Regions from separate parts of the Rhodococcus sp. B50 genome, predicted to be linked through region 1. Evidence: riboswitches for the same ligand, from Rfam matches in the RefSeq annotation. Region 1 holds a riboswitch; the other holds the start of a gene.
What was found. Region 1 has a riboswitch for thiamine pyrophosphate ahead of GON09_RS12155 (ABC transporter substrate-binding protein). Riboswitches for the same ligand answer to the same signal wherever they lie in the genome.

Region 1 (15,283 bases):
GCCGGAAATCGAGGTGCGTTACAGCCCGGCCGAGGCGCACACTCGGAGTCGGATCCGAGGAGAGCCGAGGAGCAATGAGGATCGAACCATATGCGGCCGAACGACGAAGCGACGTCCTCGATCTCTCCATCCGGGCGTGGCGTCCCGTCTTCGAGTCGTACCGACCCGCCGTCCCGGCCTTCGTCTACGACTCCTTCTATCCGAACGGCTGGGAGGCTCGGCAGATCGACGATCTCGGCAGGGTCCTCGACGACGAACCGGAGTCGGTCCACCTTGCCGTCGAGGACGACGAGGTGCTCGGCTGGGTGTCGGTGCGCGTGCACCCCGAGGACAGCATGGGCGAGATCCACGTACTGGCCGTCGACCCCCGTCATCAACGGAAAGGCGTGGCGACGGCCTTGATGAACCACGCCGACCGACTCGTCCGCGACGCCGGAATGACGATGATGATGGTCGAGACGGGCGGCGATCCCGGACATGCCGGCGCGCGTGCCGTCTACGAGGGTGCCGGATACGAACGGTGGCCCGTCGCACGGTACTTCAAGAATCTCGCGCCCCGGCGCGGTGGTGGACAGTCGTGAACGCTAATGTGATCCCCACGCCCCTATAGCCCAATTGGCAGAGGCAGCGGACTTAAAATCCGCCAAGTGTGGGTTCGAGTCCCACTGGGGGCACAGGTCCGGGATCGCCCCGATGCATCCGCGACATCTCTTGCCATCCGCTACAGCAATTGCCGTAGCGGATGGCGATTCTTGCAGCGGATGGATGACCACAGCTCGGAGGTGCGTTATGCCTCCGCAGGCAGTTGCGGAGCGCTCTGGGCCTGGAGCTGCTCGGCGCGTCCGTTCATCAGGTAGCCGGTCATCTCCGGATGTGTCGATAGGTAGAACGCACCGTCGGCTGCCTGCGCGAAGATCCGCTCCGCTGCCTCGAGCGCGGGCATGGCGGTCTCGCCGACCTTGAACATCGCCTCGGGTTCGAGCGCACCGGCTTCCGAGTCCCCGCCGGCCCGTTCGAAGATCCTGCTGACCACCGGGCCTGGCAGAACCGCGGCGACGATGATGTCGTATCCCGCCGCCGCGACCTCCAGCTTCAGGCACTCGGTCAGGGCGAGCGTCGAGTGCTTGGACACGATGCAGGGGGCTGACGCGGGGCTGCTCCGACCCCGCCTCGTCGGACACCTCCGCTACCGTTCTCGCCATCCGCTACGGCAATTTCTGTAGCGGCTGGCGAACTTTGTAGCGGGTGCACCGCCGGTGGGCAGAGCGACCGGCGACTATCTGGAGGGCATCCTCCGCTGACCGTTTCCGTGTCGTGAACGGTGCAGGACGTCCAGCAGTTCGTGCTCGAGCGCCACGAACTCGCTCGACGCGCATGTCTCCAGCGTTCGCGGCCGAGGCGGCGGCACGCGCACCTCGTGCTGCACCCGGGCCGGCCGCGGACCGAGGACGACGACCCGGTCGGACAGCAACACCGCCTCGCGCACGTCGTGCGTCACCATGAGCACCGTCCACCGATGGTGCTGCCACACCTCCTGCAACCACAACTGCATCTCGGTGCGGGTGAGTGAATCCAGCGCGCCGAACGGTTCGTCGAGGAGGAGCACGTCGCGTCCCTGCAGCACGGTGCGTGCGAGCGACGCGCGTTGACGCATCCCACCCGACAGCTGTTGCGGCGCCGCGTCTTCGAATCCGTCCAGGCCGAAGGTCGGCAACAGTTCGCGGGCACGGACTCGGGCGTCGGACCGTCGCACACCCTGCACCTCGAGGCCCAGGGTGCAGTTGTCGAGCACCGTCCGCCACGGGAACAGCAGGTCCTTCTGCGGCATCAACGCGACCCGCCCGGGCGCGGTGTGGGAGTTGCCGACGAGAACCTCACCGGCGTCGGGCTGTTCGAGTCCCGCGACGATCGAGAACAGCGTCGACTTGCCGCACCCGCTCGGTCCGATGAAGGACACGAATTCACCGGGCTCCACGGAACAGTCGATGCCCTCGATCACCGCTCGGTCGCCGTACGCCTTGTGGACCGATGCCATCGTCACCGCACTCATTTCGCATCCTTCGTGAGTGCCCACGGCGCGACCAGCCGTTCGACGACGTAGGTCGACGCGTACAGCGTGAGCGACAGGACGGCGGTGACCACCACCGCCGCGAGTACGAGATCGGTTCGGAACGAGTTCTTCTGCGCACTCATGTAGATGCCCAGACCGGATGTCGCACCGACGTATTCGGCGAAGACCGCGCCGACCACCGCGTAGGTGATCCCGATCCGCAGGGCGGTGAAGAAACGGGGGAGCGCGGACGGTAGCCGCACGTAACGGAACTGCTGCCACCGCGACGCACCCATGCTGCGCAGCAACGCTCCCGCCTCCCGGTCGGCCGCCGCGAACCCTTCGAGGAGTCCGATGGCGACGGGGAAGAAGGTCACCAGGGCGATGACGAGGATCTTCGGCAACAGCCCGAAGCCGAACCAGATGATCATCAACGGCGCGATCGCGATGATCGGCAGGGTCTGCGACACCACGAACAGGGGCACGAAGGCCCGCCGCAGCCACGGTGAGAAGTCCACGGCGATGGCGAGCGCCCACGCGAGTGCCAGCGACACGGCGAACCCGACGAGGGTGACCTGGAGGGTGGACCAGGCGTGCCCGGCGATGTCGACCCGATGCACCCACCCCTGCGTGAGAACGCGCGCGGGGGAGGGCAACACCTGCGGACGGATTCCGCTCACCACGACGTACGTCTGCCAGATCCCGGCGAGCGCCCCCGCGACGAGCAGTGCGGGAAGGAATCGGCGTACGCGGCCGGTGGGCTCAGTCTTGGAGGTAGTCATCGGTGAAGTAGGTCGACCAGTCGGGTTCGGTGGTCAGCGGGCTGCCGTCGGGTCCCGAGAGCACGCCGGTCTCGTAGAGGAAGCGGGCGTAACCCGACCACTTTCCGGTGTCGAACGTCCCGGCGGCGCCGGATGCGTCCCGCATGTACTCGGCGGCGAGCATGCGCTGGCTCTCGTAGACGAGTTCCTCGTCGGCGAAGGCCCCGGGATTCGCCTCGATCAGGGCCCGGGCTCCTCGGTCGGGGTCGTCGGCCGCGATCCGGTAGCCCTGCTGCAGTGCCTGCACGAAGGCACGAGCCTGCTCCGGGTTCTCCGTCATCCAGTCCTCGTTGCCGTCGACGACGATCGCATACGCGTCGGGGAAGCCGTAGTCGGTGAAGCGGAAGTACCGCATCGGCAGGCCGCGGTGCTCGGCCTCGAGGCCCTCCCAGGCCAGGTACGACACGGTGAAGTCCGCGGTGGACGAGTAGACCGCCTCGTACGACGACGTCCCGAGCGTCACCTCCTCGAACTCCCCGCGACCGCCGTCGTTGCGGATCACCTCGGCGAGCATCTCGTTTTCGCCGGGGTTCGCGAAGCCCGCGAAGGTCTTGCCGTCGAGTTCCGCCGGCCGCGTGATATCGGGATTGTCACTCCGGACGGCGATCCCCGTCGCCCAGTGCTGCAGGGGTGCGAGGACCGCGAGGGTGCGGGACCCGGCCGCCCTGGCAATGGTCGAGGTGGCATGCGTCGAGATTCCGAATTCGGCGCTCCCGGCGTCGACGAGGGTGTCGGGCGTCGCGTTGTTGTACGGCAGGATCTCGACGTCGAGTCCTGCATCGGCGAACAGGCCCTCCTGCTGCGCCACGTACAGCCCGGTGTGATTGGTGTTGGGCGTCCAGTCCAGCGCGAATCGGATGGTGTCGCTCTCGGAACCGGACGAGCACCCGACGACCGCGGTGAGCGCGGCGACGAGGGTGAGCAGTCCGGCGAGAGATCGCCGCGCGTTCACTGCGCGGGTCGGGAACGGAACGGCGTGTGGACAAGCATGGTCATGTCGGGACATCCCTTCGTCAGCATTACCTGATGAGGTTCGACGGGTGTGATCTCAGCCCCGCTCGTGCGGAGCACCCCGTGTCACCGGCGACCCTAGCACTGCGGCTCCCAGGCGCCTCCAGGGCGGCGGCAGAACGAAGGTGTGACACGAAGTTACGTAAATGCCCAGGTCAAGAGATCACCCTCACATTTCACCCGTAACGGAAGAGTCGAAGGTCCCGACTCTTCGAGTGATGGTCCTGGTCACCTCCCCCACGCCAGGGACCATCGCTCCGCGCGCAACTCCCCCGATGCGCGGACGATGAAGGGCCCGTCGGTGAACACCGACGGGCCCTTCCTTCTGCTGTTTCCGGGGATCCGACCCCGTTCGGCGGTATTCCGGGCGCACGATCCCGTTCGGCGGTGTTCGATGCGCGCGAACCCGTTCGGCGGTGTTCAATGCACACGAACCGATCGGGGGATGGGGATGCGTGCATCGATGGGGGCCGCAGTAGTTGCTGCGGTGATCGGAAGTGTCCTGACGGCACCGGCGGTGTCGGCTGAGCCGACGGGACGTACCGAAATGTCGTACGCCTCGTCGGCGCCACTGGCCGGCGACGTGCTCGGATCCGTGGTGTCGATACCCGCACCGCTGCCGCCCGAGGCGGGACCGAGACCGGCCATGTGCGACCGGTTGTCGTATCTGCGGTGGCGATCGGCGGAGGGTCCGGAGAGGTCGGCCGACGCCGACCGGATCCTCGTTGCCCAACCCGGGATCTTCGAGGGAGCGGGCGCGTTCGAGAGCGTCGCACGCAACACCGTCATCGCGGCGGCGGCCCGCGGTGCCCATATCGAGTTCTGGGCACTGGACCGGCGATCGAACTGCCTCGAAGACCACACCGGTGTGCAGGCATCGCTGCGGACGGGTTCGCTCGACACCGCAACCGACTACTATTTCGGCGGCGCCGAGATCGGCGGGCAGCGGTTCGCCGGACACGCGACCGGCGGCGACGTCGCGTGGCTCTCCCACGTCGGACTCGAGCAGACACTGCGCGACCAGTACGACCTGTTACGTCACGAACTTCCCGACCCGGCACTGCGGAAGCGGAAAGTGTTGTGCGGCGGACATTCTCTCGGCGGTTTCATCACCGGTTACTTTGCGGAATGGGATTTCGACGGAGATCCTGCCACCACCGGCGACGCCGGCTACAACCAGTGCGGTGGGTACTTCGCGCTCGACACGGTGATCAAGGCGGGCGCGCCGTTCCCCGGGCGGGGTGCCCTGCCGGATCTACCCGATGCGGTGTCGGCGCCGCTCGATGCCGTGGCCGGTGCGATCTCCACGGCGTCCCCGGTGCTGGCACTTCCTGCGGTCATCAATCCCGAGACGACGAACCTGCTCGCACTCACCGGACTCGCCGCGAGACTCGACCCGGACGGAACCGACGGAATCGTCCCGCGGATGCCCGACAGTCCGAACGTCGACTGGACGTTGCGCACTCTGCTGTCGCGGGATTACGCGATGTTCGCGACGGGCGACCCGGACGTGCGGACACTGAACGCGACCAACGAGGCCGTGCTGGGTGCGATCCTCGACGACAATTCGCAACCGTTGGGATTCCTGCAGGCGAGCGTCGGATTCATCACCGGTGCGCCCGTGCGCGACAAGCTGTTTCCTGTCCCCGGTACTCCGGAGGTGCTCGGGTCCGGTCTGTTCGGTGATGCACCCAAGGCGTCGCCGGAGGTCTTCGCCGATCCGGGAATCCTCTACCGGTGGCTCGACTACGACGAGGTGGGCGCCGCGGCGTCGTCACCCGACGAAGCGCGGTACACCGATCGGGGGAGCGAGGTGACGTCGATCGCGGAGCTGGCGCGGAATCTGTCGGAGCCACCCCTTGATTTCACCGAGTGGTACTTTCCGTCGAAGCTTCCGTTCGATCTGGCGTCGGCGACCCGCTTCGAAGGTCATCTCCACCGCGACGGCGTCACCCGCAATCCGGTCGTGACGCTGGTGGCGGGCGGCGGAGTCACACTGCCCGAGACGGATCATCCGAACGAGCGCAGATGGGTTCTGTCCGGCTACAACCATATCGACGTGCTCACCGCGGCGGCCGAACAGAACGACGGGCGGCCCGAGCAGGTGTCGCAGGCGCTGGCCGACTTCGCGGCCGGATGAGGCGGGATCAGGCGCCGCGTGCGGAGAAGATCGAGGTGTAGTCGTGCGGGCCGTTCGCCTCGACGACAGCGGTGACGGGTTCGATCTCGACGTCGGCGTCCGGGGTGGTGGGCGCGAGGAAGAGGGGGTTGTCGAATTCTTTGTTCTGGCTCATGGCCGTCCTTTCGGGTGCGGCCGGGTAGACCCCGGCCGTGGGGCAGTGCGAAGAAGAGGGGCCGCGGTACACACGGCGGGGAACTCTCACGTCCGGTCCGGAACCTTCGGGCACCGAGGTGCGAGGTTGCTCATCATATGCGAGCCGAACGATGATCCCACCCTACACCAGAAGGTTCACGCGACGTTTGATCGGCGAGTCGCGTGGGAAGACACTCGGCATGGCTACCTACAGAGTGATCGACCCGACCGGTAACGTCGTGGACACCAAGGAAATCGAGAGCGCGGACGACGCTCACGCCTGGTTCGTCGACCAGCGCGCCGACAACAGCGAACTCGGCTGGCGCATGGAGGCACAGAACGACCAGGACGGCACCTGGCACTTCTTCGACGACACCGAAGGCACCTCGAAGTAAGAGCCGTACACATACGCGCGGTGCCGGTAGTTGCAACTACCGGCACCGCGCGTATGTGGGACTACTTCTTGAAAGCGTCCTTGACGTGCTCTGCGGCATCCGAGATCTTGTCGCCGGCCTGCTTCAGGCCGCTGGAGGTCTGATCGCCGCGACCTTCGGCTTCGAGATCACGATCACCGGTCGCCTGACCGGTGTTCTCCTTGATCTTGCCGCCCGCTTCTTCTGCCTTGTGCTTTGCCTTGTCGACGAAGTCGGCCATGGGTCCTCCTCTGTCATCGAACGTTGCCCCTACGGAGTACCCGACCCGAACCGAGCGAAACCGAACACGTCATACCCGCCCGTGTCAGACTGCGACAACAGACAGCCAGGAGGAGATCGATGTCGAATCCCACCTATCCCGGTCCCGAGGGCGACGACCCGATCGGTGACGCTCCGGACGCCGACCCGGAACTGGTCCGTGACGGTCCCGTGCAGCGCCGTCGATCCGTCGGAGGTGTGCTCGCCGCCGTCGCGGTGGTCGTCGTGATCATCGTGCTGCTCGTCGTGTTCCTGTGAGCGCAGGGCGGGGAGTCACAACCAGTCGCGACGTTTGAACAGCGCATACAGCGCGACCGCCGACACCGTGATGATCGCGACTCCGGTGAGCATGCCCCACCACTCGCCGAAACCGGGGTAGGGGACGTTCATGCCGTACCAACCGGTCACGGCCGTGGGGACCGCGATGATCGCGGCCCATCCCGTCAGCTTCTTCATCACGATGTTCAGGCGTGCGTCCTGCAGCGACAGGTTCGTCTCGAAGACGGTGTTCACCATCTCGCGGAGCGACTCCGTCCATTCCGTTGCACGCATCACGTGGTCGTACAGGTCGTTGTACGAGCTGTCGAGTTCGGGGTGGCGGTTGTTCTCGGCGCGGGTGCGCATGACGGCATTGATGATCTCGCGCATCGGCAGCACCACTCGCCGAAGTTGCACGAGTTCCTTGCGGAGACGGTAGACGCGACGCTGGATGTACCGAGTGGACGCCTGCTCCTCGAACAGGCAGTCCTCGAGGTCCTCCGCGGCATCGTCGAGTTCCTGAATGGTCTCGAACTGTCCGTCGACGACCGTGTCGAGCAGGCCGTGCACCAGTGCCCCGGGCCCGTACTGCAGCAGGTCCGAGTTCTCGTCCCATCGACGCACCACCTCGTCGATGTCGAACGGGCTGCCGCGACGTACCGTCACGATCCCCCGGGGCAGGATGAACGCGGAGATCCGGGTGGTGTGAAGCCGGGACTCGTGAGCCTGATCCTCGTCCTCGGAATCCGGATAGAGGTGCGTCGCATAGACGGTGAGGAAGGTGTGCGTGGCATAACGGGTGGCCTTGGTCCGTTCTCCCTGCGCGAGCGAATCCTCGACCGCGTGCGGGTCGAGGTTCCATTCCTCGGCGAGTTCGAGCAGGTCGGTGTGCTCGGGATTCCACAGGTCCACCCACACGAGGGCGTCGGCGTCGGCGAGATGATCCGACACAGCGGAGAGGGGGAAGCCCTCGTCGACGAGCTTCCCGTCGGTCCATCGCCGGGTCCGGATAGGTTTGTCGTTTCGGTCCGTCACCTCGGCAGTGTCCCCGAATCCCACGGTGTTCACACCACGGGACGATTCTCGTCCTCGGCGAGTCGTGCCGCGCGTTCCAGGAACTGCGCGTCGACCCGTGCCCAGTCGTCCGGCCACCGGTCCTCCTGCATCCGTCGGTGGAGCGCCCCGAGAGTGCGGGTCGCTCGTGGGCCACCGTCGACGAGATAGCGCACCATCCCGCGTTTCCCGCATTCCGCAGCCACCGTGGCGAGGGCGCGTTCGGCTTCCTCCGTGCGTCCGGCGGCGTGCAGGCAGCAGACGAGCAGTCTGGTGGCCTGCAGGTGCGCACGGGGGCGCAGGCCGGCAGTGCGGCGTACCCAGAGCTGCGCCCAATCGACCGCGCGTTCCGTGGCGCCGGGTTCGTCGCTCTCGCAGAGCAACCGGATTGCGGTGGCGTCCTCGAGTTGGAGCCTGATCTCCACCGTGCCGTCCGGATTCGGCCGGTCGGAGTCGGGCATCGTGCGTGCGGGTGCGGAGACCACACCCAATCCCAGCCGCATGCGCTCGTTCTCCATCCGTGCCCGTAAGCGGGGAAGGTCGTTGAGCGCGGCTGCGCGAAGTCCCTCGTCCAGTAGTTGCCCGGCGGTTTCCCGATCACCGCGCAGCATCTTCAGACGTGCGGCGGTCGCGAGTCGTGCGATCATGAAATCTGTTGCCCCGCCGTCTATTCCCATCAGGTTGCTCTCGTCGAGCAGTGTCTCGGCCTCGGTGGTCCGTCCTTGTTCGTAGAGCAACTCTCCGAGCATCGCCGCGGCGAGTCGGCCCGAATGTGTATGGATGCCGCCGTTGCGGCGGGCCCGTCGCAACGCGGTGCGGAAGTACTTCTCCGCGCCCTCGACGTCGAGTTGTTCGTTGACGGCGATGCCGCACAGGCACTGCCCGTAGATTGCGGCGAAGGGCCCTCGGGTCTCGCGATGGAAGGGCGCCGCCCATTCCTGGCGACGTACGGCCGAATCGAAGTCGAAACGGAAGATGTCGGCGTAGGACGCGAAATCCGAGGCGGCCGAGACGACCCACGGATGCACGGCCGAAGGATCGTCGAGACACGGAGCGACGAGCGCGTCGATGCCGTCGAGCCGGTCGGCGTTCATGAGATTGGCAGCTTCGATCGCGTCGGCCTCGAGGCGCAGCGCGTACGGGTCCTGCCCGGCAGTGACCCCCTGTTCCAGGAGTTCGCGCGCAGTGGCGAGAATGCTGCGCGAGCGGCTCAGCCGCTGCAACGCGCTGTTCGCCCACGCCTGAGCCAGCAGCAACCGTGGTTCGCGTGCGACGGCCTGCGGCGGCAACGTGCCGATCAGTGCGAGCAGGGGAGCGATGTGCCCGTGCTCCATCAGATACATGCCGTCGGCGGCGAGCAGATCGACGGCGAATTCGGTGTCGCCGGCCTCCATCGCGTGATCGACGGCCTCACGCAACATGTGATGCCGCGCAAACCACTCGGCGGCCGTGCGGTGTAGTCCGGCGATCCTCTCCGGATGGTCGCGCTCGAGGCGTCGCCGGAGGAAGTCCAGGAACATGTGGTGGTATCGGAACCAGACACGCTCGTCGTCGACGTGCCGCAGGAACAGGTCGCGTTCCTCGGCTTCCTCGAGGACGGCTTGACTGCGCGGGTCTCCTGTCAACGCTGCGGCAAGGCCGCCGCTGACGGATTCGGTGATGCACGTCGCCAGCAGGAACTCGTACATCTGCGGTTCCAGCGTGGACAGCACGTTGTCGGCGAGGAATTCGCCGATCGCGTGATGCCGGCCGGTGATGTTCTCGATCATCCATGAGGGATCGTCGCTGTCACGCAACGACAACGACGCGAGTTGCAGTGCCGCTACCCAGCCGTCGGTACTCCTGTTCAGGTCCTCGACGTCCTCGGGTCCGAGGTCGATGCCGCTCACGCCGCGCAGGAACGAATTCGATTCGTTCACGTCGAAACGTAGTGCGGCCGAGTCGAGTTCGACGAGTTCGTCGCGAACCCTCATGCGGCTCAGAGGAAGACCCGATCGGTTACGGCTCGTCACGACGAGTTGCAGGTGGTGGCAACCCCTGTCGAGCAGAAAGTCGAGGGCAGCGCACGTCTCGGATGAACTCACCCGGTGCCAATCGTCGATGAACAGTGTCACGGCGGTGTCGGATCGATGGAGGTCATCGATCAGCGTGGACAGCACGTAGCGCTCGGCGTCGTTACCGTGAACGTCGAGGATCTGGGCGAGTTCGCGTGCCAGTGACGGACGCACCTGTTTCATCGCCTCGATCAGGTGCGCGAGGAACCACAGCACGTTGTCGTCGTCGTCGTCGACCGTCAACCAGGCGACGTGCGCACCCTCGGCGGCGAGTACGTCCCGCCACTGCGCGGCCAGAGTGGATTTCCCGAAGCCCGTAGGAGCGTGGATGGCAACGAGGCGACGTCGTTCTCCGGCCTGCAACAGCGAGAGCAACCGGCGGCGTTCGACGAGCGGACGGGTGGTCGACGGCGGACGGAACCTGGTCGACGGCGCGATGGTCGGTCCCGTACGACCCGAGAGCACCCCCGACGAGGGACCCGTGACGGGCAGATCCGCCGGTGTCTGCGGAGGACTTGTCGGAGGAGGGCCGGGCAGGGCCATCTCGTCGACCGGTAGACCGTGAGCTCGTTGGACGTTCCGCAAGATCTCGCCGAAGGCCGCCGCCGTCTGCGGCCGGTCGTCGGGGTCGGTGGCCATGCCGCGTTCGAGCGCGGCGCACACGTCGTCGGGGATGCCCTCGTCGCGCAGATCGGGGATCGGTTCGGAGGTGATACGGACGAACTGCGCGACGACCCTCTCGCCCTCCTTCCGCTCGAACGCCGCGTGCCCGGTGATCGCGGCGAACAGCGTCGCGGCGAGTCCGTACACGTCGGCTGCGGGTGTCGGCGCCCGGCCGCGCAACACCTCCGGTGCGGTGAACGCCGGGGAGCCGGTGATCTCACCGGCCGTGGTGCGGAAACCGTCGCCGACGCGTGCGATACCGAAGTCGGTGAGCTGCGGCTCCCCGTACTCGGTGAGCAGGATGTTGCCCGGTTTGACGTCGCGGTGCAGCACGTCGGATCGGTGTGCGGTTTCGAGCGCGCCGGCCATCCTGACGCCGAGCCGGACCGCCTCGGGCCAGGACAGGACCCCGTGCCGGCGCAGGCGGGTGTCGAGCGAGTCGTGCGGGTGGTAGTGCATCACCAGATAGGGCAGGCCGTCGTCTGTGGCACCTGCCTGCAGCACGGTGACGATGTGTGGGTGCCCGGACAACCGTCCCATCGCCCGTTGCTCACGCAGGAAGCGCTCCAGATCCGCGGGTTCGGGCGCGCGCCGGAGCACCTTGACGGCGACATCGCGGTCGAGCGCTTCCTGCCTGCAGCGGTAGACGACACCGAAACCGCCGCGGCCGATCTCCTCGGCGCCGGTGAAACCGGCGTCGTGCAGCGCGCGCACGATATCGGACTCGGCCACGTCGACAATCGGTGCGCGTTGAGTGGTGGCCGGATCGTTCTCGGGCATCGGCGCAATCACCTCGGTGAGCTGTTTACCCAGGATAGTCTCGAAATGTGCACGCCCGCCGCAGATCGTGCGTCGCCCCTGGTCTACCGTGGTCCGGCCGGACCACGGTGCATCACCGGGAACGGACAAACGACACTGCGACCAGAAGTGGGACATAGATGAAGAAGACTCTCGCGGCGCTGTTCGGTGCAGGTGTGGTCCTGCTTGCGGCGGCGTGCGGATCCTCGGACGGATCCGACTCGGCCGAGGAGACCACGACCACGACGACGACCGCCTCGGCCTCGGAGGCCGCCACCACGGGCACCACCGTCGAACTCGGCAAGAGCTACGAGGAGAACTGCGAGGCACTGCTGCCCTACCTCGACGAGCTCGAGGAGTGGGGTCAGGACCGCGCCGCAGCGGCCCAGGCCGTCGCCGACGCGCAGCAGCAGCTTCCGGCATGGCAGGACCTCAGCGAAGAGGAGCAGGCCGACACCCTGCGTGCCATCGAGAACGCCGGAAAGGGCGAGTGCTGACGGTCGAGTGTTGATCGACGAGTTGTACGACAGGTTGAGGCGCTTCCCCGATGTGGAAGCGCCCAACCTGTTCGCCGTCGACGGGGCCGACCGCCTGCTCCTCGACGAAGCCGCCCCCGTGCTCGACTCGGCCTCGCCGGGCACGGTCGTCGTCATCGACGACCAGTACGGCGCCCTGACCCTGGGCGCGGCCGTCCGCTTCGGGGCGGAGAGGATCCGGGTGCATCAGGATTCCGTGGTGGCCGAGCGCGCCCTGACCACGAATGCCGAGCGTGAAGGCCTCACCGATCGCTACCGCTCCGGCGCTCTCGACGCCGATCTGCTCGCCGGGGCCCGCGTGGTGCTGCTGCGGCTTCCCCGCTCGCTGTCGGCGCTCACCGAGATCGCCGAGACGATCGCCCGCCACGCCGACCCCGAGGTCGTCGTGTTCGCCGGTGGCCGCGACAAGCACATCGGCCTCGCGATGAACGACGTGCTCGGTGCCTCCTTCGCCGAGGTCCGTGCGTCCCGGGGACGGCAGAAGTCGCGGGTGCTCATCGCGCGCGGGGCGACGCCCGGATCCGCCTCGTTTCCCGTCCGTGAGCACCTCGCCGAACTCGACCTCACGGTCGTCGCGCACGGCGCTGCCTTCGCCGGCCCCCGCCTCGACATCGGTACCCGATTCCTCCTCGACCACTTCCCCCGCATCGACGCGGACGTGCAGGTCGCGGTGGATCTCGGCTGCGGCACCGGCATCCTCGCTGCAATGCTCGCCCGGCAGCTTCCCGCCGCCCGGGTGATCGCGACCGATCAATCCGCGGCCGCCGTCGCCTCCGCCGCGGAGACCGCCGCCGCGAACGGACTGTCCGACCGTGTCGACACACTCCGCGACGACGCCGCCGGCTCGATCCCGGCCGGATCGGTCGACCTGGTGGTGTGTAATCCGCCCTTCCACATCGGCGCGGCCGTGCACACCGGTGCCGCCCGCAAGATGTTCGACGCTGCGGCCCGGATCCTCCGGCCGGGAGGACAGATGTGGACGGTCTACAACCGCCACCTCGACTACCGCCCCGCGCTGTCCGGGATCGTCGGCGCGACCCGCGTCGAGGGCCGCAACCGCAAGTTCACCGTGACCCGGTCGGTGCGTAGCCGGTAGAGTCCGATTAGTCCGAGCTTTCTCGACGATTCGGGAACTCGTGAGGTCACTGCCTCGTTGAACGGACAGAAGCGACCACGAGAAGGGAAGTGCACGGTGCGCACCACCAGTAACCCGGTGTTCCGCAACCTGCCCAAGCAAGAGGGCGGCGGATACGCCACGTTCGGCTCTGCGACGGCGGGCGCCGCGCAGGTCACTCAGCAATTCGGGCAGCCGCAGACGGATCCGTGGGCACGTCCCACCGACCAGCGGACCATGACGATCGACGATGTCGTCACCAAGACCGGCATCACGCTCGGCGTGCTCGCCGTCTCGGCACTGATCTCCTACGTGCTGGTCAACTCCAACGTCGGCCTGGCAGCTCCGTTCGTCATCGGCGGCGGTCTGATCGGCCTCGTCCTGGTGCTGGTCGCGACGTTCGGCCGCAAGATGGACAACCCGGCCATCGTCCTCGCCTACGCGGTGGCAGAAGGCTTCTTCCTCGGTGCGCTGTCGTTCATGTTCACCGACATCACCTTCGGTGGCACGGGCGGCGCGACCCTGATCGCCCAGGCCGTCCTCGGCACCTTCGGTGTGTTCTTCGGCATGCTCGTCGTGTACCGCACCGGCGCCATCCGCGTCACCCCGCGCCTGACCCGCATGATCGTCGGCGCGCTCGTCGGTGTCCTGGTCCTGGCGCTGGGCAACCTCATCGCCGGCTTCTTCATCGACGGTGGTCTCGGCCTGCGCGACGGTGGCCCGCTCGCCATCATCTTCAGCCTCGTGTGCATCGGTATCGCGGCGTTCAGCTTCCTGCTGGACTTCGACTCCGCCGACCAGCTGATCCGCGCACAGGCTCCGGAGAAGGCCGCGTGGGGCGTCGCCCTGGGCCTCACCGTCACCCTGGTGTGGCTGTACGTCGAGATCCTGCGACTGCTCAGCTACTTCCAGAACGACTAGCAGCACGTCGCGAAGACCCCGGACCACGGTCCGGGGTCTTCGTCGTTCCGGGAGGGTGTACACCGTCACCCCGCCGGAAAGTCACGACGTGGGAACATGGAGGCATGCGCATTGCGGATTCCGTCGTCGACCTCATCGGAAACACACCCCTCGTCAAGCTCAACTCGGTGGTGAAACCCGGCTCGGGGCTCATAGCGGCGAAGATCGAGTACCTCAATCCCGGCGGCAGCTCCAAGGACCGCATCGCGGTGAAGATGATCGATGCGGCCGAAGCGTCGGGCGAACTGAAGCCGGGCGGGACCATCGTCGAGCCCACCTCCGGTAACACCGGCATCGGCCTGGCCCTCGTCGCGCAGCAGCGCGGCTACAAGTGCGTGTTCGTGTGTCCCGACAAGGTCGGCGAGGACAAGCGCAACGTGCTGCGGGCCTACGGTGCCGAGGTGATCGTGTGCCCGACCGCCGTCCCGCCGGAGCACCCCGACAGCTACTACAGCGTCTCCGACCGCCTCGCCCGCGAACTCCCCGGTGGCTGGAAGCCCAACCAGTACTCCAACCCGGGCGGTCCGGCGAGCCACTACGAGACCACCGGTCCGGAGATCTGGAACGACACGGACGGCAAGATCACGCACTTCGTGGCCGGCGTCGGCACCGGTGGCACCATCTCCGGCACCGGCCGGTACCTCAAGGAGGTCTCCAACGGTGCGGTGAAGGTCGTCGGTGTCGATCCCGAGGGCTCGGTGTACTCGGGTGGCACCGGCCGGCCCTACCTCGTCGAGGGTGTCGGTGAGGACTTCTGGCCCTCCGCCTACGACCCGTCGATCCCCGACGAGATCATCGCCGTCTCCGACGCCGACTCGTTCGAGATGACCCGTCGACTCGCCCGTGAGGAAGGTCTGCTCGTCGGTGGCTCGTGCGGTATGGCCGTCGTCGCCGCACTGCAGGTCGCCGAGCGCGAAGGCCCCGACGCGGTCGTCGTCGTGCTGCTGCCCGACGGTGGC
Region 2 (15,283 bases), 2.4 Mb from region 1:
TCCCGGCGTCCCGTACAGATAGCCGTATCCCTCGATCGCGGAGACCGCGCCGAGGTCGATGAGCTCGATCTGCTCGTCGGTGACCATGACGTTCTCGGGCTTGAGGTCGTTGTAGACCAGTCCGATGTCGTGCAGATACTGCAGCGCCGGAAGCACTTCGAGCATGTACGCGATGGCCTGCTCGACGGGGATGCGGTTCGGTGGAGGATAGTTGTCGAGCACGGTACGCAGGGTGTGACCACCCAGGTACTCCATGACGATGTATCCCATCGGGGTGCCGTCCGGCGAGGGATGCTCGACGAAGTTGTAGATCTGCACGATGCTCGGATGGCTGACCTCGGCCAGGAACTGGCGTTCGGCCACCGCGACCGCCTGGGCTTCGGCGTCGCCGCCCTGCAGCAAACCCTTCAGGACCACCCAGCGGTCGCTGACGTTGCGGTCGATCGCCAGGTAGATCCACCCCAGTCCGCCGTGCGCGAGGCAGCCCTGCACCTCGTACTGCCCTGCGACGAGATCGCCGCGGTGCAGGGCCGGCGTGAACTCGAAATGGGTGCCGCACTTCGGGCAGTCGCCCTCGGTGGGCCCCGGACCCGAGGGGGTACTGCGGCCCACCGGTTGTCCGCACTTGGAGCAGAACCGCTTTCCCTCGGACACGTGGGGGTCGCGGAGCACTGCCTCGACGGGGTCCTTCGCGGTGGGGACCGGCACGTCGACGAGGCCGGCGATGCGGCGACGCTGGGTTCCGCGCGGACGCACGCGGCGGCTCGACGAGCGTTGCGAGGACGAACCGGACCAGATCGAGGACCGCTGGGTGGATTCGGGCAGCGTGGTGGGGGCGGGGCTGCGTTCGGTGGAGGGGCCTCGTTCGGTGGCAGGCCCGGAGTCCACTGTCCGTTCGGTGGCGGGCCCGGAATCGACCGACGGGGTGTCGGCCGGTTCGGGTTCGTCGGACATGGCCGTCACTCCCGGTAGTTCGGTGTCGGGGGTGGCGGTGTCGGACCGAGCACCCGCAGGTACTTCTCGTACAGCGCCGTCCACGTACCGTCGGAACGGATCCGTTCGAGGGTCGCATTGACGAACCGTACGAGCTCGTCGCTGCCCAGCCGGATCCCGATACCGTACGGCTCGGATCCCAGGGAGGGACCGACGAGTTCGAGATAGGGGTCCTGCGAGGCGAGGCCGGCGAGGATGGTGTCGTCGGTGCTCACGGCGTCGACCTGCTGTTGCTGGAGGACGACGAGACAGTCGGCCCACGACGGCACGGTGAGGATCGACGCCGACGGCTGCACCTCCCGCATCCGGAGCAGCGACGTGGTGCCGTCCACGATGCAGACGCGCCGGCCGGCGAGATCGGCGGCGGCGCGGATGTCGGAACCCTTGACGACGAGTACTCGTTGCTGGGCGCGGAAGTACTCCGTGGAGAAATCCACCTTCTCGCGTCGGGCACACGTGATGCTCATCGTCTTCGCGACGATGTCGACCGTCGAATCCTGCAGCGCCTTCTCGCGTTCTGCCGAGCTCAGGATGCGGTAGTCGACGAGGTCGGGGTCGCCCAGGAGGTCGCGGGCGATCTCACGGGCGATGTCGACGTCGAAGCCCGTGATCCGTCCCGTCGCGGGATCGCGGTAGCTCATGAGATTGCTGCCCGTGTCGAGGCCGACGATCAGCCGGCCGCGCGCCCGGATCCGATCGATCGCGGGTCCGGTCGCGCCCGGATCAGGCGGCAGGGATGCGGTGGGGTCGCCGCAGTCGGGAGCGGGCGGCGTGGCCACCGAGGACTCCAGCAGCCGCGCGTTCTCGGGGAGCGGGACGGATGTCGTCGAACCCTGGAGACCGGGGGCGCGCGGTGGGGGATCGGTCGCGCACCCGGCGGCGAGTGCGGCGACGACGCACAGGCCCACGGCGAGAACGCGCTCTCTCACTGGTACTCCTTCAACCGGGGCCGGAGACCGACCCACACTCCGACGAGCGCCACCGTCAGCAGGATCACCGACATCGGTGTGAGACCGGCGAGGGTGCGTGACGCGCGGAACTCGTTGTCGCGCAGTTCGGTGCGGGTGCCGTCGATCGCTTCCGTCAGGGCTCCGTCGAGGGCGACGAACCGGGCGGTGGATTCGCCGGGACCCGCCCCGACCGCGAGGACCGAGGCGGCCGCGTAATCCCCGCGCGCGAGGGCGTCGACCATGCGTGCGTGCGAGTTGATCCAGGCTTCGTGCGCAGACCGGGCCGCCGTGACCGCCTCGGCGCCCGCCTCCAGGACGGACTCGCGTCCGTACACGTCGAGGATGTCGCCGAGTCTCGACATATTGGTCCCGAAGGTGTCGTCGTACGCGCCGGTGGTGTCGCGCCGGGCGATCAGCAGGGTTTCGGCGGTGCGTGACTGCTGGGCGAGGATCCGTCCCTCGGTGAGATCGGCGAGCGGTGCCGCGCCCCGTTCGATGGCGCGTTCGGTGGCGCTCGACGAGGCCAGGCCGGCGACGAGCAGCCAGCACAGCAGCGCCCCGGTCGCACCGATCGCGACGATGAGCCCGGGATTCAAGGTGCGACGACTGCGGCGGCTCACCACGACGTGCGCTGCGCACAGTGCGGCGACGGTGACCAGGAGCAGTCCGATGGCGAGCCAGGGTGGTCGCACCGCGTCGCGCTGGGTGTCTTCGACGGCGGCGACACCGCGCGTGTGCAGTTCCTGTGCAGCCGGGAGCAATTCGGTCTGCATCAGATGCGAGGCCTCGCCCAGATAGGCGGAGCCGACCGGATGCCCGGTGCGATTGTTGGTGCGGGCCGTCTCGATCAGCCCGGTGTAGACGGGCAGCAAGCGCCCGATCTCGGTGAGGTTGTGCGCCGTCTCGCGGTCGGCGTCCGTCAGGCCCGTCGCTGCGATGACGAGATATTCCGCCGCCTCGTCGGTGGCCCTGATGTAGCGACTCCGCACCGCCTCCGGTTCGAGCCCGCCCGAGATGAATCCCGTCACAGCGGCGGCGTCGGCCACCGAGAGCGCGCTGTAGAGATTCTGGGCCGCGCTCGCGAGCGGTTCGACGGACATGAGGAGACGGTCGTGGGTGGCCTGCCGGCCGGCGACGGTGGTGGCGGACACCGCGGCCGAGGCCACGAGCAACACCGTGAGCACCGCCCCGAGTATCAGCAACCGGACCGGGGTCGAACGCAGCAGGGCGCGGAAGCCGTTCAAACGGGCGTCCGGATCGTCCGTACCCGCGGTCTCGCGCACGTGGCTCTCGATGGGAGCGAAGGGAGGGGTGATCCGCACGTCCACCGGGCGCTCCCTTCTTCGTGTCGAGCGGTCTGAGGGGAGCATATAAGCAGCCCGGCGGTATTGTTGCCGTCCACGGACGGCGGGATCCGGTACCGGGCACAGGTCCGGGCGAGGTGGATCGGAGAGGCGGACGCAATGCGTGGAGACGGCGACGGCTGGGCGGTCGGCCCGGACGGCGAGAAGCGCTGGGGACGACACGGCGCCGCAGGCCTGCTGCTGCGCGCTCCGCTGGCGGACGGTCGCCCCGCGGTACTCCTGCAGCACCGGGCGGCATGGTCGCACCAGGGTGGGACCTGGGCCCTTCCCGGTGGTGCCCGCGACTCGCACGAGAGCACCGTCGACGCAGCCGTGCGGGAGGCGCACGAGGAGGCCGGGATCGACGTCGAGGCCGTGACGGTGCGAGCCGAACGCGTCACCTCCGGTCTCGCCGGTGGGTGGACCTACACCACCGTCGTCGCCGATGCGACCGAGACGCTCGTGACCAGCCTCAACCAGGAGAGCACCGAACTGCGCTGGGTGCCGGAACCGGACGTCGAGACGATGCCGCTGCACAGCGGCTTCGCCGAGGCGTGGCCGTTGCTGCGTACCTCACCGGTGCGCATGCTGCTCGACACGGCGAACGTGCTCGGGGCCAGTGGCCCCACCGGGTGGTGGCGCGACCGCCCCGGTGCGACCGATGCCCTGCTCGCCGACCTCGCCGCGGCGCTGCCCCGCACCGTCGAATTTCCCGACGGCTCGTTCGGCTGGGTGCCCCGCGTCGAGGCGGTCCTCGAAGGGCACGCCCGCGACGCGACGATCGACGACGTCCGGATCCCGGTGCACACCGCGGACGGCAGCGGCGACGACGAACTGGCCCGGCTCGCCGCGATCGCGACGGCCGTGGTCGATCCCGGCGTGACGGTTGTGGTCGACCCGGGGGTGACGGTCGTGGTCACCGCGGATCGTGGCCTGCGCGCGCGGTTGCCCGAGGGCACGATCGCGATGTCACCCTCGGCCGTGCTGGGCTGGCTGTAGCCCTCAGGCCGGCAGAGCTGCCTGCTGTACCGACGCTCAGGCCGGCAGAGCCGCCTGCTGTACCGACGCTCAGGCCGGCAGAGCCGCCTTCAGTGCAGCCGCGGCTGCCCGCGGATCGTCTGCCTTCGTGATCGCCCGGACCACCGCGACTCGCGTAGCACCGGCGTCGAGCACCTCGGGGAGCCGCTCGAGGTCGATCCCGCCGATCGCGAACCACGGTCGTGCCGGCTGCGACTGTGCGACCTCGCGCGTCACCTCCAGCCCCGCGGCGGTACGGCCCGGCTTGGTCGGGGTGTCCCATACCGGTCCGGACGCGAAGTAGTCGACGCCCTCCTCGATGTCGGCGAGCGCGGCCTGCGCCCGGCTCGACGTCGAACGGCCGATGACGATCTCGTCGCCGAGGATCTGCCGCGCGTGCCGCACCGGCAGGTCGCCCTGACCCAGGTGCAGGATGTCGGCGCCCGCTGCGAGCGCGATGTCGGCGCGGTCGTTGACGGCGAGGAGCGCTCCGTGGCGCGCGCACGCCTCGCCGATGATCTCGAGGGCGGCGAGCTCGTCGCGTGCCTCGAGCCGTCCGAACTTCTTCTCGCCGGCCGAGTCCTTGTCGCGCAACTGGACGATGTCGACCCCACCGGCGAGGGCCTCCTCGACGAACCGTGCGAGGTCGCCGGTGTCCCGGCGGGCGTCGGTGCACAGGTACAGCCGGGCGGTCGCGAGTCGGCCGCGCGGGTCGGGATGGTTGCCGCGATAGGTGGTCACGGACAAGACGGTAGCCTCTAGGGCGAAAGTGACGACACGGGAGTCCCGGGGATCGCGGGGCTGAGAGGGGGCCTGCCGGCCCCGACCGTTATGACCTGACCCGGATCATGCCGGCGCAGGGAGTGAGGTGGACCAATGGCAACTGTGGCCGTCGTGGGTGGCGGAGTGATCGGGCTGTCGATCGCATGGCGCGCGGCCCGCGCGGGGCACGTCGTGACCGTGCACGACCCGAACCCCGGTAGCGGAGCCTCGTGGGTGGCCGGAGGAATGCTGGCACCGTTGTCCGAGGGCTGGCCCGGTGAGGACCACGTCCTGTCCCTGGGTGCGGCCTCTCTCGACCGCTGGCCAGGCTTCGCGGAGGCGCTGCGCACGGAGACCGGCGTCGACGTGTTCACCGCCGAGGCGTCCCTGACCGTCGCGCTCGACGCGGCCGATGCGGCCGACCTGCGGACCGTCGCCGAATGGGTGGGGGAGCAGGGGCACGAGATGCAACTGCTCTCCCGCGCCGAGATCCGGGAGTTCGAGCCGTCCCTGGGCCCGAAGGTCCGTCTCGGGCTGCTCGCCCCCACCGAGTCGTCGGTCGACAACCGTGCGCTCGTAGACGCCCTGCATGTCGCGGCGACCGGCGCCGGGGTCCGTTTCTCGGGCGCCGCCGTGCACGACCTGGCCGACCTGCCGGACGACCAGGTGGTGCTCGCGGCCGGGGTGGCTTCGGCACGTCTGTGGCCGGACCTTCCGGTCCGCCCGGTCAAGGGCGAGATCCTGCGCCTGCGGGTGCGGCCGGGCGCGACCCCGCCGCCGCAGCGCACCGTGCGCGCGAGTGTCCACGGGCGCCCCGCCTATCTGGTTCCGCGCCACGACGGTCTCGTGGTGGGGGCGACGCAGTACGAAGCGTCCGACACGCAGGTCACGGTGGCGGGCGTGCGCGATCTGATCTCCGATGCCGAGATCATCTTTCCGGCGCTCGGCGAGTACGAACTGTCCGAGGCGAGCGCGGGCCTGCGCCCGATGACCCCCGACAATCTGCCGCTGATCGGCCGGGTCTCCGATCGTGTCGTCGCCGCGACCGGGCACGGTCGCAACGGTGTGCTGCTCACGCCGCTCACCGTCGACGCGGTGCTCGCCGAACTCGGCGGGCGGTCGCTGGCCGATGCGAAACACGCCTGTCCCCGACGAATTACGGAAGCGAGTGTGGGATGACGAACGAGGTGTCCGTGGGCATCACCGTCAACGGTGAGGACAAGTACTACGACGCGGCGCCGACGGTGTCGCAGCTGCTCAACGAGCTCGGTCTGCCCGAGAAGGGGATCGCGGTCGCCGTCGACGGTGTCGTGTGCCCGCGAGGACGCTGGTCGGAGCCGGTGTCCCGGGGTGCGAACGTCGAGATCCTCACGGCGGTCCAGGGTGGCTGACACACGCGATCCCGGCGCCGACCTGCCGGAACTGACCATCGCCGGCCGCACCTTCGGATCGCGGCTGATCACCGGTACCGGCGGTGCGGCGAACCTGGCCGTGCTCGAGGAGGCGCTCGTCGCGTCGGGCACCGAGCTCACCACCGTCGCGATGCGCCGTGTCGACGCGGCCTCCGGAACCGGTGTCCTCGATCTGCTTCGCCGCCTCGATATCGAACCGCTGCCGAACACGGCCGGTTGCCGCGGCGCGAAGGAAGCGGTGCTGACCGCGCAGCTCGGCCGGGAAGCACTGGAAACCGACTGGGTGAAACTCGAGGTCATCGCCGACGAACGGACACTGCTGCCCGACGCCATCGAACTCGTCTCGGCGGCCGAACAACTCGTCGACGACGGCTTCGTCGTCCTGCCGTACACGACCGACGACCCGGTCCTGGCGCGACGCCTCGAGGACGTCGGATGTGCCGCGGTGATGCCGCTCGGCTCGCCGATCGGCACAGGTCTCGGTATCTCGAACCCGCACCACATCGAGATGATCGTCGAGGCGGCGGGCGTGCCGGTGATCCTCGACGCAGGGATCGGAACCGCCTCCGACGCCGCGCTCGCGATGGAACTCGGGTGCGACGCAGTCCTGCTCGCCACCGCCGTCACCCGCGCGAAGGATCCCGCGTTGATGGCCTCGGCGATGCGGCACGCCGTCGAAGCGGGATTCCGGGCGCGGCACGCCGGACGGATCCCGAAACGCTTCTGGGCCCAGGCATCTTCACCGATGGAACCGTGACCGCTACGGGAAACCCCTGAGCACCTTGGTGTTCAGGACGGTTCCGATTATTCCGCGACCGGATACCGTTCGGTCTGTACGATCCCCGGGCATGACAATTGCACAGGAACCGCCTTCGACGGCCCGCTCGACGAGTCCCCTGACGCACCGCGTACGGCTCCGGGGTGTGTGATCGGATGCGCTCGCCCGAGCCGCACGTAGGGTGGTGCGCATGATCGAAGTGACCGGCTTGACCAAGACCTTCGGGTCCACGACCGCGGTCGACGACCTGACGTTCACGGTCCGTCCCGGCATCGTCACCGGCTTCCTCGGCCCCAACGGGGCGGGGAAGTCCACCACGATGCGCATGATCCTGGGACTGGACCGGCCGACCTCGGGAACCGCACTGATCGAAGGGAAGCCGTACCAGGAGCTGACGCGGCCGCTCACCACCGTCGGGGCGCTGCTCGACGCGAAGTGGGTGCATCCCAATCGATCGGCGCGGTCCCATCTCGCCTGGCTGGCCGCGTCGAACGGACTGCCCGCCTCCCGCGTCGACGAGGTGTTGCGCCAGGTGGGGTTGACGGAGGTCGCGGGCAAGCGTGCGGGTGGTTTCTCGCTCGGGATGTCACAGCGCCTCGGCCTTGCCGCCGCGCTGCTCGGCAACCCGCGCGTCCTGCTGTTCGACGAACCGGTCAACGGCCTCGACCCCGAGGGCATCGTGTGGATCCGGCGGTTCATGCAGGCTCTCGCCGCAGAAGGCCGCACGGTGCTCGTGTCCAGTCACCTGCTTTCCGAGATGGCGCAGACCGCCGAACATCTCATCGTCATCGGCCGCGGCCGGCTCATCGCGGACACCTCGGTGAAGGAGTTCGTCGACCGGGCGTCCGACTCGTTCGTGGTGGTGCGCAGCCCGCAGCTCGGTGAACTGCGCTCCGCGCTCTCCGAGCGCGGGCACACCGTCCGGGAGGACGACGGCGCCCTGCACGTCTCGGGAGCTCCGGCGGCGGAGATCGGCGAACTCGCCGCGGCCCGGTCGATCGTGCTGCACGAACTCGCGGGACGCAACGCGTCGCTCGAGGAAGCGTTCATGAAACTCACCGGTGGCGAGGTCGAATACCACGGATCCGGAGTCGACGACGTCATGAAGGGTGGACTGTGATGAGTACGGCACTCGACACACTGCGGGCCGAACGGATCAAGCTCACGTCGGTGCAGTCGCCGCTGTGGTGCACCGTCGTCATCGTCGCTCTCGGGTTGGGGCTCGCTGCGATCCTCGGCTCGGTCTCCCGCGCGTCTGCGGGGATGGACGACGAGATGGGGCAGTTCTATCCGACCGTGGATGTCGCGGTCAGTGGAGTCACCGGCTTCGGCGTGCTGGTGCTGATGGTTCTCGCGGCGCTGTCGGTCACGAGCGAGTACCGCTTCGGGGTCATCCGCACGACCTTCCAGGCCACCCCGAATCGCAGTCTGCTCCTGACGATGAAGGCCCTGCTCATCGGGGTGCTGGGCGCTCTGCTGACGGTCGCGGTCTCGTTCGGGGCCTTCTATCTCGCGAAGGCGCTGGCCGGTCCCGACGCCGGGCGTGATCTCGTCCTGAGCGGTGACACCGCGTGGCGTGCGGTCTACGGCACCGCGATCTACGCGTTCCTGTGCGTCTTCCTCGCGGTCGGCGTCGGCACCCTGTTGCGGCAGTCGGCGGGCACGATCGCGCTGCTCATGCTGTGGCCGCTGCTCCTCGAGTCGTTGTTCGCGCTGTTCGGTTCCGTGGGCCGCGAGATCCAGCCGTTCCTGCCGTTCGCCAACGCGAACAACTTCCTGGGTATCGGTCAGGGAATCGAATTCCATTGGGGTCCATGGGGATCGCTCGTGTACTTCGCCGCCTTCTCCTTCCTGGTGTTCGCAGCGTCGCTCGTGGTGGTCAACCGTCGCGACGCCTGACACTCCCGCACCGCCGCACTGCGCCGCACGGATTCCCCGTGCGGCGCAGTGCTTTTTTGTACGCTCGGACGATGGCGCGGGCGCAGACGAGATACGGCATGCGGGGAGCGGCGCTGATCGCCGCCGGGGTGCTCCTGACGGCGGGATGCTCGGAGGCGGAGGTGGAGGCGCCGCCCGTGGATCCGGCGGCGCTCGCCGACGCCGTGCAACTCGACGCCGTCACGGCGCACCTGACGGAACTCGAACGCATCGCCGCCGAGAACGACGGCAACCGCGCGCTCGGTACTCCCGGTTACGACGCGAGCGTCGACTACGTCGCCGGAGCTCTGCGTGGCGCCGGATTCGACGTGCAGACACCGGAGTTCGACTCGACGTTGTTCGCGGTCGAGAACGAGCAGCTCGTCGTCGACGGGGACCCGATGGGCGTGAGCGCACTCGGTATGTCGCCGTCGACGGGACCGGACGGGCTCACCGCACCCGTCGTGCGCATCGCCCCCGACGACACCCCGGGCTGCGAACCCACCGACTACGACGGCGTCGACGCGACCGGCGCGGTGGTGATCGTCGATCGCGGCGTGTGCACCTTCGCCGTCAAGGAGCAGGTCGCCGCCGACCGGGGAGCGGCCGCGCTGATCGTCGCCAACAACGAGGACGGGCCGCTCGATGCCGCCGGTCTCGGGGCGGAGTCGAACCCTCGTATCCCGGTCGGGGGTGTAGCCGGGGCCGATGCGGAACGCCTCTCCGCCGCGACCACCGTGACGATGACGCTCGAGACCCGCACCGAGGATCAGAAGTCACGCAATGTGATCGCCCAGACCCGCACCGGCTCGACCGACGACGTGGTCGTCGTCGGCGCGCACCTCGACAGCGTGCCCGAAGGGCCGGGGATCAACGACAACGGCACCGGCGTCGCCGCCGTCCTCGAGACCGCGCGGCAGCTCGGCAGCGAACCGGGAGTGACCAACGCCGTGCGGTTCGCGTTCTGGGGTGCCGAGGAGGTCGGGCTGGTCGGCTCCACCAGGTACGTCGAGTCGCTGTCCGAGGAGGAGCGACTCGACATCGCGCTGTACCTGAACTTCGACATGCTCGGCTCACCCAACGCCGGATATCTGGTGTTCGACGGCGACGACTCCGATTCCGTCGGCGAAGGACCCGGGCCGGAGGGCTCGTCGGGGATCGAACGGACCTTCGCGCAGTTCTTCGACGAACGCGGAATCGACGTCGGAGGAACGGATTTCGACGGCCGCTCCGACTACGGTCCGTTCGTCGCCTTCGGCATCCCCGCGGGCGGGGTGTTCACCGGTGCCGACGACGTCAAGACCCCCGAGCAGGCCGAGCTGTGGGGTGGCACCGCCGACCAGCCCTTCGACCCGAACTATCACACCCCCGAGGACACCCTGGCCGGCATCGACCGCGACGCGTTCGCGGCAGCAGCCGCCGCCGTCGCCTACGGCACGGCCGTCTACGCGAACTCGGTCGACGGACCCGACGGGGTCCCCACCGGCGACCGGCGAGCACAGGTGCGCGCCGAGTTCACCGAATGAGGGCGGGCGTCGTCAGCGCTCGTGCAGGCGCCACAGCGGGTTGACCGGCCCATGGCCGTGCCCGAGGTCGTAGGCCCACTCGAGGCACTTCGTGATCCATTCCTTCGCGAACTCGACGGCTTCGGGCACCGACCGGCCGTGGGCGAGGGCCGACGTGATCGCGGCTGCGAGCGTGTCGCCGCCACCGTGATCGTTGCCGGTGTCTATGCGAGGCGTGCTGAACTCGAGGAAACGGTCGCCGTCGAACAGCAGATCGGTGCTCATCTCCGAGCTGCGCAGATGGCCACCCTTGACGATCACCCACTGAGCGCCGAGCGCGTGCAGAGCTTCGGCGGCGCGGCGGGCCGAGGCGTCGTCGACGACCTCGATGCTCGTGATCAGCCGTACCTCGTCGAGGTTGGGGGTGACGACGGTGGCGAGGGGGACGAGCACACCGCGGATCGCGTCGAGGGCGTCGGCGTGCAGCAGCGGATCACCGTGCATGGACGCGCACACCGGGTCGACGACGAGCGGCACCGTCCGGTCGCGGCCGATGCCTACCTCGCAGCACACCTGGGCGACGGCCTCGATGATCTGTGTGGAGGCGAGCATGCCCGTCTTCACCGCGGACACACCGATGTCCTCGACCACGCAGCGCACCTGATCGGCCACGGTCTCGGCGGGGATCTCGTGGAACCCACGGACTCCGACCGAGTTCTGGACCGTCACGGCCGCGACCGCGACGCATGCGTGCACACCGCACATCGCCATCGTGCGCGAATCGGCCTGGATGCCGGCTCCACCCCCGGAGTCGGTGCCGGCGATGGTGAGGGCTCGAACCGGGGTCTCGCCTCGAGGCGACAAGGGCAGAAGTTCCACGCAGACACCCTACCGAGGGTGTGTTCGATCACGGCCGGGCGGCGCTGAGGCGGGCTCCCGTTGCGAAACACGACAGCGTTACCGGCGGTCCCCTCCGCAGTGTTCTATAGTGGCACAGGTCACAGTTCGATCACGCAACACCTTTTGGAGGCGCTCATGAACACGAGTTCGCCGGACCTCGACGTGTCGGACAACGCCGACCAGAACCGGTTCGAACTGCGCCTCAACGGTGACCTCGTCGGCATCCTGGGGTACTACGACTTCGAACGTGCTCCGGCGCCGAACCCGCCGGTCGTCGACTTCATGCACACCGTGATCGTCGAGGACTTCGGTCATCGTGGTCTCGCGGCCGTCCTCGTCGGTGGTTCGCTCGATCTCGCGCGCCGGCGGGGTTGGCGGGTGCGGCCGGTGTGCACCTATGTGCAGCGGTTCCTCGCGTCGCACGAGAACTACCGCGACGTCGTCGTGCCCCTCGAGCCGCCACGCAACGAACCGCAGCGCAAGGCGTCGCGGCACAAAGTGCCCGCCCGCAAGGCCTGATCAGACGTCGAGGTCGACGATCACCGGGGCGTGGTCGCTCGCGCCCTTGCCCTTGCGCTCGTTGCGGTCGATCTCGGCGCCGGTCACGCGCGCCGTGAAGGACGGCGAGCCGAGGACGAAATCGATCCGCATACCCTGCTTCTTGGGGAACCGCAGCTGGGTGTAATCCCAGTAGGTGTACACCCCGGGGCCGGGGGCGTACGGACGGACCACGTCGGTGTAGCCGACCTCGGCGAACGCGTGGAAGGCGTCGCGCTCGGGTTGCGAGGTGTGCGTCTTGCCCTCGAAGAAGGCCGGATCCCACACGTCGTCGTCGGTGGGGGCGACGTTCCAGTCGCCGACCAGCGCGATGGGCTGCTCGGGAGCCGCGGTGGCCCAGGCGTGGGCGTCGGCGCGCAGCTTGGCGAGCCAGTCGAGCTTGTAGGTGTAGTGCGGGTCGTGCAGGTCGCGGCCGTTGGGGACGTACAGGCTCCACACGCGCACACCCGCGCACGTCGCGCCGATCGCCCGCGCCTCGAGCGCGGGGTCGGTCTCCGGGTCCTTGGAGAAACCGGGCTGGTCCTCGAAGCCGATCTGCACGTCGTCGAGGCCCACGCGCGACGCGATGGCCACACCGTTCCACTGGCTCAGCCCGACGTGCGCGACCCGGTAGCCGAGTTCTTCGAAGCGCTCGTACGGGAACTGCTCGTCCTTGCACTTGGTTTCCTGCATCGCGAGCACATCCGTGCCGGTTCGCTGCAGCCAGTCGAGGATGCGGTCGGTACGGGCACGGACGGAGTTCACATTCCAGGTAGCAAGGCGCACACGCCCACTGTAGGCGACCTATCCGACGGGTTCGGCGGCGTACCGGTAGCGGTGGTGGTCGACGAAGCCGAGTTCGCGGTACAGGGCGCGGGCCGCCGTGTTCGACTCCTCGACCTGCAGGTATGCGTGAGTCGCGGCCTGCTCGCGGGCCCATCGCAGGACGGCGCCGCACACGAGCGTGCCGAGTCCGCGGCGCCGGTGCTCGGGCGCGACCTCCAGGGCCGACAGACCCACCCAGCGTCGTCCGTCCGGGGCGTCGGTGATCGCCGCGCGGCAGATCGCCAGGGGCGGCTGCCCGGGTGCCCCGATACGGCCGAACCCGAGGACGCCGGCGGCCACCGCACCGAGCACGTCCTGCGCGACCGCCGGATCGTCACCGGTCCGGTAGAGCGACATCCAGTCGGCGTCCGGTCGGTCGGTGATCGTGACCGGTGTGGGCTCCGGGGGCAGCGGCACGTTCCCGAGGTCGGCTCCCATCACGAGCACCGGCTCGGAGGTCGGCCAGCCCTCGGGGATCCGGCCGAGCCGATCGGGCACCAGCAGCCGCAGCGGCAGCCCGCGTGCCGCGAACCACCCGCGCAGCCGGGCCCGCACGGCCGGGTCGGCGGGATCGGCCACGGTGCCGCGTTCACCCAGCGGCGTCGCCGAGTTGGCACGCCTGGTGAAGCCGCGCCCGGCCCGCACGAGCCACCCGTCCACCCAGTCCGACTCCAGACCGGGCCACCCGGCCGCGGCGGCGTGTTCGAGCGCGCGGATCTCCGAGACGCGGATCGGCCGCGCCGCGATCGGTTTGAGCGCGACGACCGAGGTGGGGGACACCTGGACGACACGACCGTCGGCGGTGCGCACCGCGATCACCGGATCGAGGGAGACGAGCTCGCCGATGACGTCGGTCATCGGGTGGCTGTAGCCGGCGGGAAGCCTGTACCGCAGCACCACCCGGGTGCCGAGAGGGACGGGCGAGGCCGATCGATCGGTGGTCATCGACTCTGCGTCAGTCGTCGTCTTCGTCGTGACCGAACGGGTCCTCCACCGAACCCGGCAGCCAGGTCAGGCCCGGAACACCCCAGCCGGCCCGCTTGATGGTCTTCTTCGCGGCGCGGGCGTTGCGTCCGATCAGCACGTCGACGTACAGGAAACCGTCGAGATGCCCGACCTCGTGCTGCAGCATGCGGGCGAAGAAACCGTGGCCCTCGATCTCGACGGGCTCTCCGTTCTCGTCGGTGCCGGTGACCTTCGCCCAGTCGGCGCGTCCGGTGGGGAAGTTCTCGCCGGGCACGGACAGGCAGCCCTCGAGATCGTCCTCGGGGTCGGGCATGGTCTCGGGGATCTCGGAGGTCTCGAGGATCGGGTTGACGACGACGCCGCGTCGCCGGACGACCGAGCCGGACCCGTCGCGGTCGGGGCAGTCGTAGACGAACAGGCGCTTGCCGACGCCGACCTGGTTGGCGGCGAGTCCGACGCCGTTGGCCGCGTCCATCGTCTCGAACATGTCGGCGATCAGCTCGGCGAGTTCGGCGGGTGACTCGGTCACCGGCCGGGTGGGATTGTGCAGGACGGGGTCGCCGACGATGACGATCGGAAGAATGGCCATGGTGACACAGGATAATGGGATCGACTCGCGGTGTTCTCGGACCGGTATGTGTCGCTACCCCGTGGTTGAATGACTTCCGCCGAGGCGCAAGGACTCTTCGTCACGGTGTGATCCAGTCAGTCGAGGAGGGAAATGGACGGCGCAGCAGCGCACGGCAACGACCGGTCCGATCTCGTGTCCCCGCAGGGCGACGGCGCACTCGCGCAGGAACCCACCGGCGACGAGGCGAACGGCCTGAGCCGTCGCGATCTCGACATCCTGGCGTTCGAACGGCAGTGGTGGAAGTACGCCGGTGCCAAGGAGGACGCCATCAAGGAACTCTTCGGTCTGTCCGCCACCCGCTACTACCAGGTGCTCAACGCCCTGGTGGATCGTCCCGAGGCACTCGCCGCCGATCCCATGCTGGTCAAGCGGCTGCGGCGGTTGCGTGCGAGCCGCCAGAAGGCGCGTGCGGCCCGCCGTCTCGGTTTCGACACCCGCTAGCAGAGTCTCGGCGTGCCGCGCACCAGTGTTTTCGCGCGGCGAGACGAAGTCGACACGCGCGGCCGGTCGGCAGCGCTGTGTGTGCTCGGGCAACTATGGTCGAGGTCGTGAGCAGAACCCCCGAGATCCCCAGCCGCGCGCCCACCCCCTCGGGACCGCCTCTGCGTGCGTTCGCGATGGTCCTGATCTCCCTGGGCATCCTGTTCGCCGGTCTGGGTTTCGCCTCACTGGGTGATTCGGACGACGAGCCCGCTCCCGCGGCCGCACCCACGACGACCGCTGCCGTACCGGCCGCGCCCTCTCCGC

Region 2: it holds a riboswitch for thiamine pyrophosphate, as region 1 does, so the genes downstream of both, thiO (glycine oxidase ThiO) here and GON09_RS12155 (ABC transporter substrate-binding protein) in region 1, are expected to answer to the same signal.

Annotation. Positions count from the first base shown of each region.
Region 1 is NZ_WPAG02000002.1:2,579,069-2,594,351, reverse strand. Features, by position in the region: gene GON09_RS12180 (GNAT family N-acetyltransferase) at 75-581, shown strand; tRNA gene GON09_RS12175 (tRNA-Leu) at 601-674, shown strand; gene GON09_RS12170 (hypothetical protein) at 788-1,132, opposite strand; gene GON09_RS12165 (ABC transporter ATP-binding protein) at 1,277-2,050, opposite strand; gene GON09_RS12160 (ABC transporter permease) at 2,047-2,832, opposite strand; gene GON09_RS12155 (ABC transporter substrate-binding protein) at 2,813-3,823, opposite strand; TPP riboswitch at 3,860-3,956, opposite strand; gene GON09_RS12150 (hypothetical protein) at 4,334-6,022, shown strand; gene GON09_RS12145 (hypothetical protein) at 6,030-6,176, opposite strand; gene GON09_RS12140 (hypothetical protein) at 6,397-6,591, shown strand; gene GON09_RS12135 (CsbD family protein) at 6,653-6,850, opposite strand; gene GON09_RS12130 (hypothetical protein) at 6,970-7,146, shown strand; gene GON09_RS12125 (magnesium transporter CorA family protein) at 7,162-8,181, opposite strand; gene GON09_RS12120 (serine/threonine-protein kinase) at 8,211-11,696, opposite strand; gene GON09_RS12115 (hypothetical protein) at 11,855-12,211, shown strand; gene GON09_RS12110 (class I SAM-dependent methyltransferase) at 12,219-13,346, shown strand; gene GON09_RS12105 (Bax inhibitor-1/YccA family protein) at 13,443-14,285, shown strand; gene GON09_RS12100 (cystathionine beta-synthase) at 14,390-15,283, shown strand, end outside.
Region 2 is NZ_WPAG02000002.1:4,945,692-4,960,974, forward strand. Features, by position in the region: gene GON09_RS22995 (serine/threonine-protein kinase) at 1-954, opposite strand, end outside; gene GON09_RS23000 (glutamate ABC transporter substrate-binding protein) at 960-1,922, opposite strand; gene GON09_RS23005 (hypothetical protein) at 1,919-3,271, opposite strand; gene GON09_RS23010 (NUDIX hydrolase) at 3,407-4,285, shown strand; gene thiE (thiamine phosphate synthase) at 4,355-5,044, opposite strand; TPP riboswitch at 5,071-5,183, shown strand; gene thiO (glycine oxidase ThiO) at 5,180-6,244, shown strand; gene thiS (sulfur carrier protein ThiS) at 6,241-6,456, shown strand; gene GON09_RS23030 (thiazole synthase) at 6,449-7,234, shown strand; gene GON09_RS23035 (ABC transporter ATP-binding protein) at 7,446-8,375, shown strand; gene GON09_RS23040 (ABC transporter permease) at 8,375-9,154, shown strand; gene GON09_RS23045 (M20/M25/M40 family metallo-hydrolase) at 9,226-10,698, shown strand; gene thiD (bifunctional hydroxymethylpyrimidine kinase/phosphomethylpyrimidine kinase) at 10,711-11,556, opposite strand; gene GON09_RS23055 (GNAT family N-acetyltransferase) at 11,713-12,096, shown strand; gene GON09_RS23060 (exodeoxyribonuclease III) at 12,097-12,900, opposite strand; gene GON09_RS23065 (N-acetylglutamate synthase, CG3035 family) at 12,919-13,884, opposite strand; gene GON09_RS23070 (peptide deformylase) at 13,895-14,494, opposite strand; gene GON09_RS23075 (DUF3263 domain-containing protein) at 14,627-14,977, shown strand; gene GON09_RS23080 (LytR C-terminal domain-containing protein) at 15,073-15,283, shown strand, end outside.